DNA from 2 places in the Streptomyces sp. NPDC050418 genome. Region 1 is predicted to be linked to the other one. Evidence: riboswitches for the same ligand, from Rfam matches in the RefSeq annotation. Region 1 holds a riboswitch; the other holds the start of a gene.
The links. A riboswitch is a leader RNA that binds a small molecule or an ion and turns the genes downstream of it on or off. The one in region 1 is predicted to bind S-adenosylmethionine.
Positions count from the first base shown of each region.

Region 1 (7,538 bases):
GTACGTGACCGTCACGGTCTCGCCCGCCGGGATGTCGCCGAGGAACGAGATCTTCGGCTCGTCGTAGGTCGCGGTCCCGGCCGCCGCCGGCGTCACCTTCGCGTCGTCGTTGTACGTCGCGTCGTCGAGGTTGTCGCTCAGGTCGTCGGTGAACTTCGCGTTCGGGTACGGCAGTCGGCTGATGTTCTTCGCCGTGACCGTGTACGTCAGGGTGTCGCCGGGCCGGACCGTCTTCGGCGACGCGGTCTTGGTGATCTCCACGTCCGGTACGGGCACGGAGAACGCCAGCGCCTGCGGCACATACGTGTCGCCGCGGGTGCGGAACGTCAGGTCCGCCGAGGTGGCGCCCTGCTTGATGGTGGACCCGGGGATCTCGACGGTCTTCGCGTCGATGCTGAAGTTGTTCGGGTCGCAGGGGTCCGCGCAGCCCTGGGCGTGGCTGTTGAAGAAGTTGTTGGTGTCCCCGTTCTCGTTGGGGATGTTGGTCGCGTTCACCAGGAACCGGTCGCCGTTGACGTTCGCGTCGCCCTCGTACGCGGTGACGCTGGTGCGCAGCGGGTCGTTGCCGGTGCGGTAGAACCCGTCGACCTTGATCGTGGTGTCCGGGTCGGTGGACCGCTGCACCACGTGGCCGCCGTAGACGTACACGTTCTTGCGGTCCGGCGCGTACGTTTCGTTCGGGGCGTCGTACTTGTAGACGACGGTCAGCGACCAGCCGCCGACGCAGCCGTTCCCGGTCGGCGCCCAGACGTCGCCGACGGCGATCGGGAGCGGGGAGCCGGTGGGCGCCGCGGCGAACTGCGCGGTCACGTCCGCCTCGGCGGTGTAGTAGTGCGGACCGCCGGTCTCTGCCGGGGTCTTCACCGCGTTCTGCACGGTCACGCGCGTTTCCGTACCGCCGCCCACCTTGAGGACGGGCCGCGTGGTCAGCGGGTCGCCGGGCGCGGGGGTCGCGAGACCTGAGGTGTCACAGCGCTGGATCTGGTTGCGGCCCAGCTTGTACGTACCGTCGTTGCCGCCCCAGAACAGCCGCGCGTACGCGACTTCGGCGCCCGGCGGGATCGTCAGCCTGCCGGTGCTGGAGTTGAACACGTCCGTGGTGAGACCGGCCGTGTCCGTGTACTGCATCGGGAACTGGTTGTTGTTCTCGGGCGTCGTGCCGGCCTGCGCGGCGCGGCAGCGTGCCACCAGGTCCGGCGGTGCACTCGGGCAGTCGAGTACCGCGTTGCCGAGCGTGATGAAGTCTCCGTACAGCGCCTCGTCGTAGCGCTTGGCGAACGGTTCGACGACGATCGCGGCGGCGGGCGTGAGCCCGGTCAGCGAGGTCGCGGCGGCGGCGGTGGCGACCAGCGCGCCCACCGTGCGGCGCCTGACCCTTCCCATTGCTTGTCTAACCCACATAAATGGGAAATTTAGGCAATAGGCATGACCGGAAACGGGCACGCCACGCACTCCCGCGATGACGCCACCCGTCGCGCCCTGCCCGCTAGGCCACCCGCCGCGCCCGGTACTCCGCGATCTCCGTCATCGGCGGCCGCTCCTCCGTGTCCACCGCGTGCGTCCGCGGCTCGAACCCCTCCGCGCCCCGCTCGAACTGCGTGAGCCGGGGCCGTACGAGATGGCCGCGGGCCAGGCGCAGCTGGGCCGTGCGGTAGATCGCCGCCGCCATCCGGCCGAGCGCCCGCCCGTCCTGGTGGCGGTGCTTGCGCACCCCGACGTCGACCTGGGCGAGCGCGTCCAGGCCCACGGTGTGCAGGGCATCGACGAGGAGGCCGAGCTCGACGCCGTATCCGACGGGGAAGGGCAGCTGTTCGAGCAGCGAGCGCCGGGCCGCGTACTCGCCGCCCAACGGCTGGACGAATCCGGCCAGTTGGGGCCAGTGCAGGTTCAGGAGCGGACGGGCGACGAGCTCTGTGACCCGGCCGCCCTGCCCGGCCTCGTCCCCGAGGGGGCGGTCGTACATCGCCTTCACGAACTGGACCTCGGGTTCGGTGAGCAGCGGTCCGACGATGCCGCTCACGAAGTCCGGCGAGAACTCGCGCAGGTCCGCGTCCACGAAGCACACGATCTCGCCGCTCGTCACGAGCAGCGAGCGCCACAGGACCTCGCCCTTGCCGGGGACGGCGGGGATCCGCGGCAGGATCGCGTCCCGGTGCACCACGCGGGCGCCGGCCGCGGCGGCCACCTCGGCCGTACGGTCCGTCGAGCCCGAGTCGATCACCAGGAGCTCGTCGACGAGCGGGGCCGCGGGGCTCATCAGCTCGCGCCGGATCACGGTGACGATCTGTCCGACCGTGGCCTCCTCGTCGAGGGCGGGCAGCACGACGCTGACCGTCGTCCCCTGCCGGGCCTTCTCCGCCAGCAGCAGGTCGAGCGGCCGGTCCTTCACCGACCAGGAGCGCCGCTCCAGCCAGCGCTCCACCTCATCGAGCACGTCTGCCACTCCTTGGTGTGATCCATCTCGCCGTTCGGACGACTATCTCAACGGTCGGGGCGTTCGGTTACAGTCTTGAACAACGCGGATGACCGTCGCATGTCGGGGGTCACCGTCCACACAAACACCTGGCGGATGCCAGGTCATACCGCTCATCCAGAGGGGCAGAGGGATACGGCCCGTTGAAGCCCCGGCAACCCTCCAGTCAGTTCTCGCACCGCGCGACGCGAGGTCCCTGACTAGGGAAGGTGCCAAATCCGTCTCACGGCGAAGTGCGCCCTGAGGAAGATGAGGAGAAAGGGCCTCCCTCTCATGTCTGCACAGACGGTTGAAAACACCACCACTTCCGTGGACCTCGGACCCGCCACGGCCCTGAGCTGCCGCGAATGCGGCCACCGCGTCCCGCTCGGCCCGCTCTTCGCCTGCGAGGAGTGTTTCGGCCCCCTCGAGATCGCCTACGACTTCTCCGCGCACGACACCGAGGAGCTCCGCCGCCGCATCGAGGCGGGCCCCGCGAACATCTGGCGCTACGCCCCGCTGCTGCCCGTACCGGCCGACGTCGCCGAGAAGCCGAACCTGAACCCGGGCTGGACCAAGCTCGTCAAGGCCGACAACCTTGCGCGGGAAATCGGCATCGACGAGGGCAAGCTGTTCGTCAAGGACGACTCCGGCAACCCCACGCACTCCTTCAAGGACCGTGTCGTCGCCCAGGCCATCGAGGCCGCCCGCGCCTTCGGTTTCACCACGCTCTCCTGCTCCTCGACGGGCAACCTCGCGGGCGCCGTCGGCGCCGCGGCCGCCCGGGCCGGACTGCGCTCCTGTGTGTTCATCCCGCACGACCTGGAGCAGGGCAAGGTCGTGATGGCCGCCGTCTACGGCGGCGAGCTCGTCGCCATCGAGGGCAACTACGACGACGTCAACCGCTTCTGCTCCGAGCTCATCGGCGACCCGCTGGGCGAGGGCTGGGGCTTCGTCAACGTGAACCTGCGCCCGTACTACGCGGAGGGCTCCAAGACCCTCGCGTACGAGATCTGCGAGCAGCTCGGCTGGCAGCTCCCCGACCAGCTGGTCATCCCGATCGCGTCCGGCTCGCAGCTCACGAAGATCGACAAGGGCCTGCAGGAGCTGATCAAGCTCGGCCTGGTCGAGGACAAGCCGTACAAGATCTTCGGCGCCCAGGCCGAGGGCTGCTCCCCGGTCTCCGTGGCGTTCAAGGGCGGCCACGACGTCGTACGGCCGCAGAAGCCGGACACCATCGCGAAGTCGCTCGCGATCGGCAACCCGGCCGACGGCCCGTACGTCCTCGACATCGCGCGCCGCACCGGCGGCGCCGTGGAGGATGTCAACGACGAGCAGGTCGTGGACGCGATCAGGCTGCTCGCGCGGACCGAGGGCATCTTCGCGGAGACCGCGGGCGGTGTGACCGTCGGTGTGACGCACAAGCTCGTCAAGGAAGGCGTGCTCGACCCGACGCTGACCACGGTGGTCCTGAACACTGGCGACGGCCTCAAGACCCTCGACGCGGTCGCCGGTGCCGGTGCGACCGCGACCATCCGTCCGAACCTCGACGCGTTCCGCGCGACCGGTCTCGCGAGCTGACGCCGCCGTACGCCGCCGTACCCCCTGCTCCTCCTGAAAGGCTTCGATCCCATGAGCGTGAACGTCCGAATCCCCACCATCCTGCGCACCTACACCGGCGGTCAGGCCGAGGTCCCGGCCGAGGGCGCGAACCTCGGCGAGGTCATCGCGGACCTGGAGAAGAACCACACCGGGATCGCCGCCCGCGTGCTCGACGACCAGGGCAAGCTCCGCCGCTTCGTGAACGTGTACGTGAACGACGACGACGTGCGCTTCGAGCAGGGCCTGGAGACGGCCACCCCGGACGGGGCCGGCGTCTCGATCATCCCCGCCGTCGCCGGCGGCTGATCCCCGCTGCTCCGGATTGCCCTCTTCGCTTCCGTACGGGAAGCGGAGGGGGCAATTCTGCATGGTTGAGCGCGGTACAGTTGGGAATGCTGTTTCGCCTTTCGAGGCAGGCGCGAAGAAGAGTGTGCCGGGGTCATATGAGAACTCGCGCGCGCACCGCCAATAACTCGCAATGATGCTCGCGCCATTTGCACGTTTCGGCCCCTATGTCGGGCCCGACTTGCCCTGAAGTTCACGGAATTCTCCGCAAATTCCCGATCGGTCGTGCCCAGAATTCTCGTCCGATTGACCTGTTGCAGACGGCAGTTGGACAGATACATTCAGCGGCGGTCGACGCGTTCCGGCGCATCACCTCCACCTGTCGGGGGGTGAGTCTGACCCGGATCCTGCGAAGTGCGGATCTGTGCAAGGGCCAGTAATAGGGGAGTTAGGCATGGCTCAGGGCACCGTCAAGTGGTTCAACGCGGAGAAGGGCTACGGCTTCATCGCGGTCGACGGTGGTGCGGATGTATTCGTCCACTACAGCGCGATTCAGATGGACGGCTACCGCACCCTTGAAGAGGGCCAGCGGGTCGAGTTCGAGATCTCGCAGGGTCAGAAGGGGCCGCAGGCGGACATGGTCCGTGTGGCTGGCTGATCGCGCCGGAGCAGTCTGCAACGACGTGATGGAGGGTCCGCATCCCGGGAACGGGGTGCGGACCCTCTTGTTTGCCCCGGCATCGTGAAATCGATACCGCCGTATCCCCTTGACCACCCCTCCAACTGCCCCTAGCTTCCCGCCCGTAGCTCTGAAATCGATTGCACAGAGACCTGGCGGATCGACAGCAGGAGGCACACGTGAGACCTCGCAGGTGGATACGCGGCTCCGCGGCCGCGGCCCTCGCGCTCGCCGCGGCGGTGGTGCCGCCCTCGGCGGCCGGAGCGGCGGAAGAACCCGCCCCCGCGGCGGCGCCGGCCGCGGACGCAAAAGGCCCCGTCGGCTGGGACACCTACCGGCAGCTCGACCGGTTCGCCGGCCTCCCGGACGGCGTGCAGACCAAGCAGTTCTCCAGCTTCGACCGGACCGGCGGCAACAACCACGACGGGTTCGACGGCCGCTACTCCTGTCTGCGGGAGTCGGCCGCGGGCTGCGTCATCGCCGAGGCCGAGGGGGCGGGCGAGATCGGCGCCCTCTGGTTCACACGGGACGGCGGCGACGTCAGCCGCACCGGGAGGATCACGATCGAGCTCGACGGCCGCAAGGTCGTGGACGCCCCGCTGCAGGACCTCGTCGACGGCAAGCTCGGAGCGCCGTTCGCCGAGCCGCTCGTCGGCAACGCGGACGACAGCTCCGGCGGCGTCTACGTCGAAGTCCCCATGCCGTACCGCCAGTCGATGCGGATCACCACCGAGAACAACCCGCTCTTCCACCATGTCTCGTACCGGACCTTCGACGACGCCGCGGGCGTCACCACCTTCGACCCGCGCGACAAGGCCGAGGACGTCCTGAGCGTCCTGCGCAAGGCCGGAACCGCCGACCCGAAGCCGCAACTGCCCGGCGCCACCACGACGAAGGCGCCGCTGAGCATCGCGCCCGGCGGGACCCAGACCCTGGCCCGCACCGGCAAGGCGGGCCTGCTCTCCGCGCTGAAGGTGCGCCTCCCGCAGGCCGAGCACGTCACACCGCGTACCGCCGCGGACGAGGGGCGGGCCTTCGGTGCGGGCGGCGCCAGCGAGTTCACCGTGGCCGTCGACCCCGCGAACCAGGGCGTACGGCTGACGCGCCGGCTCGACCCGTCCATCGCCCAGCAGGTCGCGGACGTGTACGTGGACGGGGTGAAGGTGGCCGCCTGGCCCGCCAACGAGGCCTCCGGCGGCGGGGTGTGGGCCGAGCAGACCGTCGACCTGCCGGCGTCGGCGACCGCGGGCAAGGCGCGGATCACCGTCAGGAACGCCTTCGTCTCCTCGTCCCTGGACTACAACGAGTTCACGTACTGGGCCGACAGCCTCGTCGGCGGCGAGGCCCGCCGCACCGACACCGTGGACGTCGGCGACACGGCGGACGAGGCGGCGCACGCCTACCAGATCACCGCGCAGACCTGGCAGGGCGACCGGACCTTCGCGTTCCCGTTCAATGACGAGGAACTCGCCAAGGTGCGCGCCACCCGCGCCCTCCTCGAAGACCTCAGGATCCGCGTCTCCTTCGACGGCGAACGCACCGTCGACGCCCCGCTCGGCGAGTTCTTCGGCTCGGGCCAGGCGCTCAACGACGTCCGCTCGCTGATGTACGGCATCGACGCGAAGACGGCCACGCTCTCCTCGTGGTGGCCCATGCCGTTCGCCGACCGGGCCACCGTCTCCCTCTTCAACGGCTCGCGCACCGCCGTCACCGCGGGCGAGGCCGAGGTCACCGCCGCCCCCTCCCCGGCACACGCGCGCGCCGTGCGCTCCGGGGCGCAGGGGCACTTCGGTGCCGCCTCGCACGCGGGCCCCACCCAGGACGGGAAGAGCTGGACGTTCCTCAAGGCGTCCGGGCAGGGCAAGTTCGCGGGCGTCACCCACACCATGGAGGGGCCGGCCACCCGGTTCTTCCTCGAAGGCGACGAGCGGGTGCACGTGGACGGCTCGCGCAGCCCGCAGATCCACGGCACCGGATCCGAGGACTTCTACCAGGCCGGCTGGTACTTCAACCGCGAGACGTTCTCCGCTCCCTGGCACGGCAACCCGACCCACCTGGGAGGCGGCACGGGCTGCGGGACCGGCAAGGACTGCACGGGCGCGTTCCGGCTGATGCTGCACGACGCGGTGCCGTTCTCGTCCTCGATCGACTACGGCATCGAGCACGGCCCGACCAACGACGTGGCGGCGGACTACTCGTCCACCGCGTACTGGTACGGACGCTCCGCCGCGGCGAGCACCCGCACCGACTCCCTCACGCTCGGGGACACGGACAGCGAGCGGGCGCACGCGTACACCTCGACCGCCCCCGGTGAGGTGCGGCGCCTCACCTCCCGCTTCGAAGGCGATCTGCGCAACGCGCCGGGTCTGACCGCCGACACCCGGGCCACCGGCGCCGAGGTCTCCTTCAAGCTCGCGACCGACCGCGGCAACCGGGGCGTCGAACTGCGCCGGCTCTCCGACCAGCAGCACGCGTACCAGCACGTGAAGGTCTCCGTGAACGGCCGGGCGCTGCCCGACT
Region 1 covers NZ_JBITIG010000005.1:508,378-515,915, reverse strand. Annotated here, with positions in the region: gene ACIBI4_RS15075 (hypothetical protein) at 1-1,383, opposite strand, end outside; gene ACIBI4_RS15070 (glucosyl-3-phosphoglycerate synthase) at 1,487-2,434, opposite strand; SAM riboswitch class I at 2,584-2,729, shown strand; gene thrC (threonine synthase) at 2,747-4,033, shown strand; gene ACIBI4_RS15060 (MoaD/ThiS family protein) at 4,085-4,360, shown strand; gene ACIBI4_RS15055 (cold-shock protein) at 4,794-4,997, shown strand; gene ACIBI4_RS15050 (glycoside hydrolase family 172 protein) at 5,198-7,538, shown strand, end outside.

Region 2 (7,538 bases), on a different contig from region 1:
GTCCTCGACATCGGGCTGCCCGGCAAGGACGGTTTCACGGTCCTGCGCCAGCTGCGCGAGGCCCGCGTCACCGTCCCCGTCATCGTGCTCACCGCCCGCGACTCGGTGCGGGACACGGTGGCGGGCCTGGAGGGCGGCGCGGACGACTGGATGACGAAGCCCTTCCGCTTCGAGGAGCTGCTCGCGCGGATACGGCTGCGCCTGCGCACCGCGGCCCGCGCGCCCGAGGTGACCGTACTCAAGAGCGGTGAGCTGACACTGGATCTGCGGACCCGCAGGGCCCGCGCCGACGGCCGTACGGTCGATCTGACCGCCCGCGAGTTCGTGCTGCTCGAACTGTTCCTGCGCCACCCCGGCCAGGTGCTCTCGCGCGAGCAGATCCTCTCCCACGTCTGGGGTTACGACTTCGACCCCGGGTCCAACATCGTGGACGTGTACGTACGGGCCCTGCGCAAGAAGCTCGGGGCGGCGCACGTCGAGACGGTGCGCGGGATGGGGTACCGGCTGCCGGGGGCCTGACCTCCTGCGGGGCGAGCCCTCTTCGGTGAACTTTCCTTCATCCAGGACTCATTGAGCACTCACCGCCGCTCGCAACGCTGTACTGCGTGACCCTGAACGTACGGCAAACAGCCACCTTGATCGTGGCGCTCAGCATCTGCGCGCTGCTGCTCGTGCCGGGCAACCTCCCGTCCCTGACCGGAGAGGCCCGGCTGACCCTCGCGGTGTTCGCCCTGGCGACCTGTGCGTGGATCGGCACGCCGATCGACGACACATACATCGCGCTCGGCGCCGGCCTCGCGCTCACGGCGACCGGGGTGATCAGCAGCGAGACGCTGTTCGGGACGCTCGGCGACGAGACGGTCTGGCTGCTGATCTGCGCGTTCGTCCTCGCGGCCGCCGTGGCCCGCACGGGCCTGGCGGGGCGGGCGGCGGCGTTCCTGGTCAGCGGGGCACGCAGCGTACGGCAGTTGACGCATCTGACGACCGCGGCGCTGGTCGTCACGGCCTTCGCCGTCCCGGCCACCTCCGGCCGCGCGGCCCTCGCGCTGCCCGTCTTCCTGGCGCTCGCGAAGGTGCTCGCCGACCGGCGGCGGCTCGTCGTGATGCTGGCGCTGCTCTTCCCGACCGTGATCCTGCTGTCGGCGGTCGCGACGCTGATCGGCGCCGGCGCGCATCTCATCACGGTGAACGTCCTGTTCGAGGCGACGGGCGAGCAGATCGGCTTCACCCAGTGGCTGCTCCTCGGCCTGCCGCTCGCGGTCGCGTCCTCGCATCTGGCCGCCGAGGCCGTCCTGTGGACGATGACACGGCGCGAGGACCGCGAGGCGCCGGTGCGGATCACGGCCGAGCAGCTCCAGGAGCACAGCGAACGCCCGGTCACGGGTCCGCTGACCACGGAGGAGACCCGTTGCGCGCTGCTGCTCGGCACGGTGGTGCTGCTGTGGTGCAGCGAGCCGCTGCACCAAGTGCCGCCCGCGGTGGTCGCGTTGATCGGCGCGGTGGTCGCGTCCTCGCCGGCCCTCGGCACCGTACGCCTCAAGGACGCTCTCAAGACCGTGCCGTGGTCGCTGCTGCTCTTCATGGCGGCCACGATGGCGATGGGTGTCGCGCTCGCCGACTCGGGCGCGGCGAAGTGGCTGGTCGACGGGTTGCCCGCGGGTCTCTCGCCGGTCGCGTTCCTCGCCTTCGTCATCGTCGTCAGCACAGCCGCGCACCTCGTCCTGCAGTCCCGCTCGGCCCGCTCCTCGGTCCTGGTGCCGCTGGTCGTGATCGCCGCGGTGGGCGCGGGCGTCAACCCGGTGGCGGCCGCGCTCGCCTCGACGGCGGCCGCGGGTTTCTGCCACACGCTCCCGGCCTCCGCGAAGCCGGTCACGCTCTTCGCCGACATCCCCGGCACCCCGACCTACACCCCGCGCGACCTCCTGCGTCTCTCGGCCGCGCTGGCCCCCCTGACCGCCCTGTTGGTCCTCGCGTTCGCGCTGGCGGTCTGGCCTCTGCTCGGCGTCCCGGTACTCGCCCCGTGACCCGAGGACCCGTATGAACCGCCAACTCACCTACTGCCCCTTGGAGTTCCCATGCTGACCCGTATCGCCATCGCCCCCAGCGGCTTCAAGGAGTCCCTCTCCGCGCACGCCGCCGCCGAGGCCATCGCCGCGGGGGTACGGCGCGTCGTGCCCGCGGCCGCCATCGATCTGATCCCGCTGGTGGACGGCGGCGAGGGCACCGCCGCCGCGCTCGCCGCCGCGTCCCCGGGCGGACGGCTCGTGCACACCACGGCCACCGGCCCGGTCGGCCACCCCGTCGACACCCACTACGCGTTGCTGGGGCCTGTGCCGGACGTCGCGGGTCAGACGCCACTTCCGACACAGGCCCCGGGCCCGGACACGGCCGTGGTCGAGATGGCCGCCGTCGCGGGTCTCTCGCTGGTGCCGCCGACGCTGCGCGACCCGGGTGCCACCACCACGTACGGCGTCGGGCAGCTGATCCGCGCCGCGCTCGACGACGGTGTGCGCCGGATCCTCGTCGGCTGCGGCGACTCCGGTACGTCGGACGGGGGCGCCGGTGCGCTGCAGGCGCTCGGGGCGCGGCTGCTCGACGCGGACGGGCGTGAACTCCCGTACGGCGGCAGCGCCTTGCGCGCACTCCACCGCATCGACACGAGCGGCCTCGACCCGCGCCTGAAGGACACCGAACTCAAGGTCGCCTGCAACCCGTTCAACATCCTGTGCGGCGAACGCGGGGTCGCGCGGGTCTTCGGCCCGCAGAAGGGCGCCACACCGCGGCAGGTGGAGGAGCTGTCCGAGGCGATGGACCGCTGGGCGAGCGCCCTGGAGCGGGATCTGCCGTGCGACCTTGACCTGCGGGAGGGCCCGGGTACCGGCGCGTCGGGCGGCCTGGGCGCCGGCCTCGCGGCGCTCGGCGCCCGCCTCCTGCCCCGCTTCGAGGTCCTCCTCGACCATCTGGACCTGGACGCCCGTCTGGCCCGCGCCGACCTGGTCGTCACGGCCGAGGGCGCGCTCGACCACCAGAGCCCGCGCGGCAAGGTCCCCGCGGAGGTCGCCCGCCGCGCCAAGCTCGCCGACCGCCCGGTCCTGGTCCTCGCGGGCACGATCGGCGAGGGCGCCCACCACATCCACGCCTCGGGCGTCGACGCCTACTCGTCCATCCTCCCGGCCCCGGTCTCCCTGCCCGAAGCCCTGGGCAGGGGCGCGGAGTTCCTCACGGACGCGACCGAGCGGGCGCTGCGGATGGTGGTGCTGGGGGCGCAGTTGAGGGCGGCGGCGTGAGGGGAGTCAGGCGAGCCGGTGCACCCACCGCTCACTCCGGCAGATCGACCGCCGCGAGCCGCAGCACCAGGCGTTCGGACAGCGCACCGTGGTCGAGCACCGCGTCCCGCAGATTCGGACCGTCCACGAACTCCGTGGCCATCCACGGCCGTTCGCACTCGGTGTCGGCGTCGAGGACCCGCGCGGTGTGCGTCCCGGTACCGCCCACGGACTGCGCGGCCCGCACCTCGTGCCGGAAGCGCGCACGGAATGTGCGGTCCGCCGCGTGCTCGGCCCGCACCACCTTCACGGCCAGCTCGTGCCCCGCGCGCGACCGGGCGTAGAACACCTCGCCCATGCCCCCGCCGCCGAGCCGCCCGATCACCTCGTACGGCCCGATCCGGCGCGGATCCGACTCCAGCAGCTCGTCCACCGTGCTCCCCCGTCCGATGCCCACCGCCGTGAGCAAGATGGTACGGCGGTTGCCGGTGGGAGATCAGGGGCAGCGCTTACGCGGCGCCGGACGTGTCCGGAACACAACGCCCGTCCTGCGTGCGGTAGTTCCAGCGCGCCCCGTCCCGCACAAGCCCGGCGACGGCCCGCACGAATCGCTCCACATGCTCGTCGGGCGTCCCGGCGCCGAAGCTCACCCGGATCGCGTTGAGCGACTTCTCGCCGGGCGCCGCCTCCGGCGCACCGCACTCGCCCTGCTCCTGCGGGTCGCTGCCGAGCAGCGTGCGGACCAGCGGGTGGGCGCAGAACAGACCGTCGCGCACCCCGATGCCGTACTCGGCGGAAAGCGCCGCGGCGAAGTGCGAGCTGTTCCAGCCCTCGACGACGAAGGAGATCACACCGACGCGCGGGGCGTCGTCACCGAACAGCGAGAGCACCTTGACCTGCGGAACCTCGGCGAGCCCGGTGCGCACACGGGCGATCAGCTCCTGCTCGCGCGCGACGAGCGTGTCGAAGCCCGCCTCGGTGAGCGCCTTGCACGCGGACGCGATCGAGTAGGCACCGATCACGTTCGGCGAACCCGCCTCGTGCCGCGCCGCCGTGGTGTGCCACTCGACGTCCACACCGCCGTCGGTGCGCCGCGCGACCGACTTGGACGCGCCGCCGCCCGCGAGGTACGGCTCGGCGTCCTGCAGCCAGTCGGCCCGTCCGGCGAGCACCCCTGAGCCGAAGGGCGCGTACAGCTTGTGGCCGGAGAACGCCACCCAGTCGACGTCCAGCTCCTGTACGGAGACGGGGTGATGGGGCGCGAGCTGGGCGGCGTCGAGCACGATGCGCGCACCGTGCGCGTGAGCGGCCGCCGCCAGCTCGCGCACCGGCCAGAGCTCACCGGTGACATTGGACGCTCCGGTGACGCACACGAGCGCGGGGCCGTAGGGGTCGCGGTCGGCGAGGGCGCGCTCCAGGGTCTGGACGGCCTCACCCGGCGTACGGGGCGCGTTGAGGTAGGTGACGCGGGCATCGCGCCAGGGCAGCAGCGACGCGTGGTGCTCGGTCTCGAAGACGAACACCTGGCAGTCGGCGGGCAGCGTCTGGGCCAGCAGGTTCAGCGAGTCGGTGGTCGACCGGGTGAAGACCACCTGGTCGTCGTCACGGCAGTCGAGGAACTCCTCGACGGTGCGCCGCGCGTTCTCGAACAGGTCGGTGGAGAGCTGCGAGAGGTAGCCGGCGCCCCGGTGCACGGACCCGTAGTACGGGGCGTACGCGGCCACGTCGTCCCAGACCCGCTGCAGGGCGGGCGCGCTGGCGGCGTAGTCGAGCGCGGCGTAGGTGACTTCGCCGCCGGTGACCAGGGGGACGCGGACATCGCGGCCGAGGACGGGGAGCGGCCCGGAACAGGCCGGGTCGGCGTCGGCCGAGGCTTCGAGGGCGGTGGCGGCGGTGTTCAGGTACGCGGACATGGCGAACTCCCGTATGAGGCAGGCGAATTCACTGCGCGGCGGCTCCGGAACAATGCACGGAGGGCGCAAGTGATGAAGGAAAAGAGGTGCGCGGAAGTGGGGCGGATTCGCCCTATCGCATTCGCTTGCTCACGAGACTGCTCCCTCGAAAACCAGGACCCCTGGTCGTTCGCGAGGGGTCCGCGCTTGCCGCCGGACGTTGTCGTCTGCGGCCTGGTCTTCACCCGGGGCACCCCGCCACGGACGGAGGGTTGCCGGACAGCGGGCCGGGGCCGTAGTCGCTGTCACTCATGACCTGTGCAGCATCTTGCCAGATGACCGTGAACGCGCAAGGCGCAGTCCGCGATACGGACTGCGCCTTGCGTCACACCTGTGCCGTTTCCGGCACTTCCACGCCTCTCAGGCGTTGCTGGCCGCGACCCACCGCTCCAGGGTCCGCTGCGCGGCACCCGAGTCGATGGCCTCGGCGGCCCGGTCCATCCCGGCCCGCAGCTGCCCGGCGAGCGAGGCGCCGGTCGGCTCCGAGGCGACCAGGGCGGCCGCCGAGTTCAGCAGCACCGCGTCGCGTACGGGCCCGGTCTCGCCGGCGAGGACCCGCCGCGCGACCTCCGCGTTGAACGAGGCGTCGGCCCCGCGCAGCGCCTCGACCGGGACGAGCTCCAGACCGACCTCGCGCGGATCGAAGCTCTCCTCGCGCACGACGCCGTCGCGCACGATCCACACCCGCGAGGTCGAGGTGGTGGTGAGCTCGTCCAGCCCGTCGTCGCCGCGGAACACCAGCGAGGAGTTCCCGCGCTCGGCGAACACCCCGGCCACGATCGGCGCCATCCGCGGATCGGCCACGCCGACCGCCTGCGCCTTCACGCGTGCCGGGTTGGTGAGCGGCCCGAGCACGTTGAAGATCGTCCGGATCCCCAACTGGCCGCGCGCGGCACCGGCGTGACGCAGCGCCGGGTGGAACTTCACGGCGAAGCAGAAGGTGATCCCGGCTTCCTCGGCCACCTCGGCAACGCGCTGCGGGGTCAGCTCCAGGTTGACGCCGAGCTTCTCCAGGACGTCGGACGAGCCCGAGGCCGACGAGGCGGCCCGGTTGCCGTGCTTGACGACCTTGGCCCCCGTGCCGGCCACGACGATCGACGACATGGTCGAGATGTTGACGGTCTTGGCGCCGTCACCGCCGGTCCCGACGATGTCCACGGTCGGCCCGGACACCTCGATGGTGTTGGCGTGCTCGTACATGGCCCGTACGAGACCGGTGATCTCGTCGACCGTCTCGCCCTTGGCGCGCAGCGCGACCACGAACCCGGCGATCTGCGCGTCGGTGGCCTCGCCGCGCATGATCCGGTCCATCGCCCAGAAGGTGTCGTCCGCGCTCTGGTCGCGCCCGTCGAGCAGTCCGTTCAGTACGCCGGGCCAGGAACGGACCGCCGTGGTGTCGCCTCCAGCGGGGGTCACAGCGCTCATGGTCGCTCCTGGTGTCGTCAAGAAAAAGGACGGGCCCAGCCTAGCCAAGCCCCGGGACGGCAAAGAGCCCCGTCCAGCGAATGGACGGGGCTCTCGCCGTGGCGAACTATGTGTTCAGGCGATCAGTGGTGGCCGTGGCCGCTGGTGATCTCCTGGTATTCCTCGGCCGTGGCCTTCGGAATCTGGTTGTCCTCGCCGTACATGCCCTGCGAGAGCTTGGCCTTGAGCTTCTGCGTGCCCTTGACCTTGCGCTCGACACCGTTCTCGTCGACCGTCGGGCCGAGCTCGAGCGGCGCGTACTGCTCGTGCGCGGTCAGCGTGTGCAGGGCCTCCTGGTTCAGGGGCTCGTGCACCTCGATGAACTCACCGTGCGGCAGACGCTTGATGATGCCGGACTCGCGTCCGTGCAGCACCTTGTCCTTGTCGCGGCGCTGGAGGCCGAGGCAGATCCGCTTGGTGACGATGAACGCGATGACCGGTCCGACGAAGAACGCGATGCGGACGAACCAGGTGATCGAGTTGATCGACAGGTGGAAGTGGGTCGCCCAGAGGTCGTTTCCACCACCGATCAGCAGGATCATGTACCAGGTCAGCCAGGCCACACCGAAGGCCGTACGGGTCGGGGCGTTGCGCGGGCGGTCCAGGATGTGGTGCTCGCGCTTGTCGCCGGTGACCCAGGACTCGATGAACGGCCAGACCGCGATCGTGACGAGCACGAGCGGGAAGATGATCAGCGGGATGAACACACCCAGGACCAGCGTGTGGCCCCAGATGTTGATCTCCCAGCCCGGCATGACTCGGATCAGGCCTTCGGAGAAGCCCATGTACCAGTCGGGCTGCGCACCGGTGGACACCTGGTCCGGACGGTACGGGCCGATGGCCCAGATCGGGTTGA
Region 2 covers NZ_JBITIG010000006.1:500,204-507,741, forward strand. Annotated here, with positions in the region: gene ACIBI4_RS17565 (response regulator transcription factor) at 1-519, shown strand, start outside; gene ACIBI4_RS17570 (SLC13 family permease) at 606-2,024, shown strand; gene ACIBI4_RS17575 (glycerate kinase) at 2,076-3,287, shown strand; gene ACIBI4_RS17580 (hypothetical protein) at 3,319-3,699, opposite strand; gene ACIBI4_RS17585 (aminotransferase class V-fold PLP-dependent enzyme) at 3,776-5,179, opposite strand; SAM riboswitch class IV at 5,357-5,475, opposite strand; gene trpD (anthranilate phosphoribosyltransferase) at 5,579-6,643, opposite strand; gene ACIBI4_RS17595 (cytochrome bc complex cytochrome b subunit) at 6,766-7,538, opposite strand, start outside.
Region 2: it holds a riboswitch for S-adenosylmethionine, as region 1 does, so the genes downstream of both, ACIBI4_RS17585 (aminotransferase class V-fold PLP-dependent enzyme) here and thrC (threonine synthase) in region 1, are expected to answer to the same signal.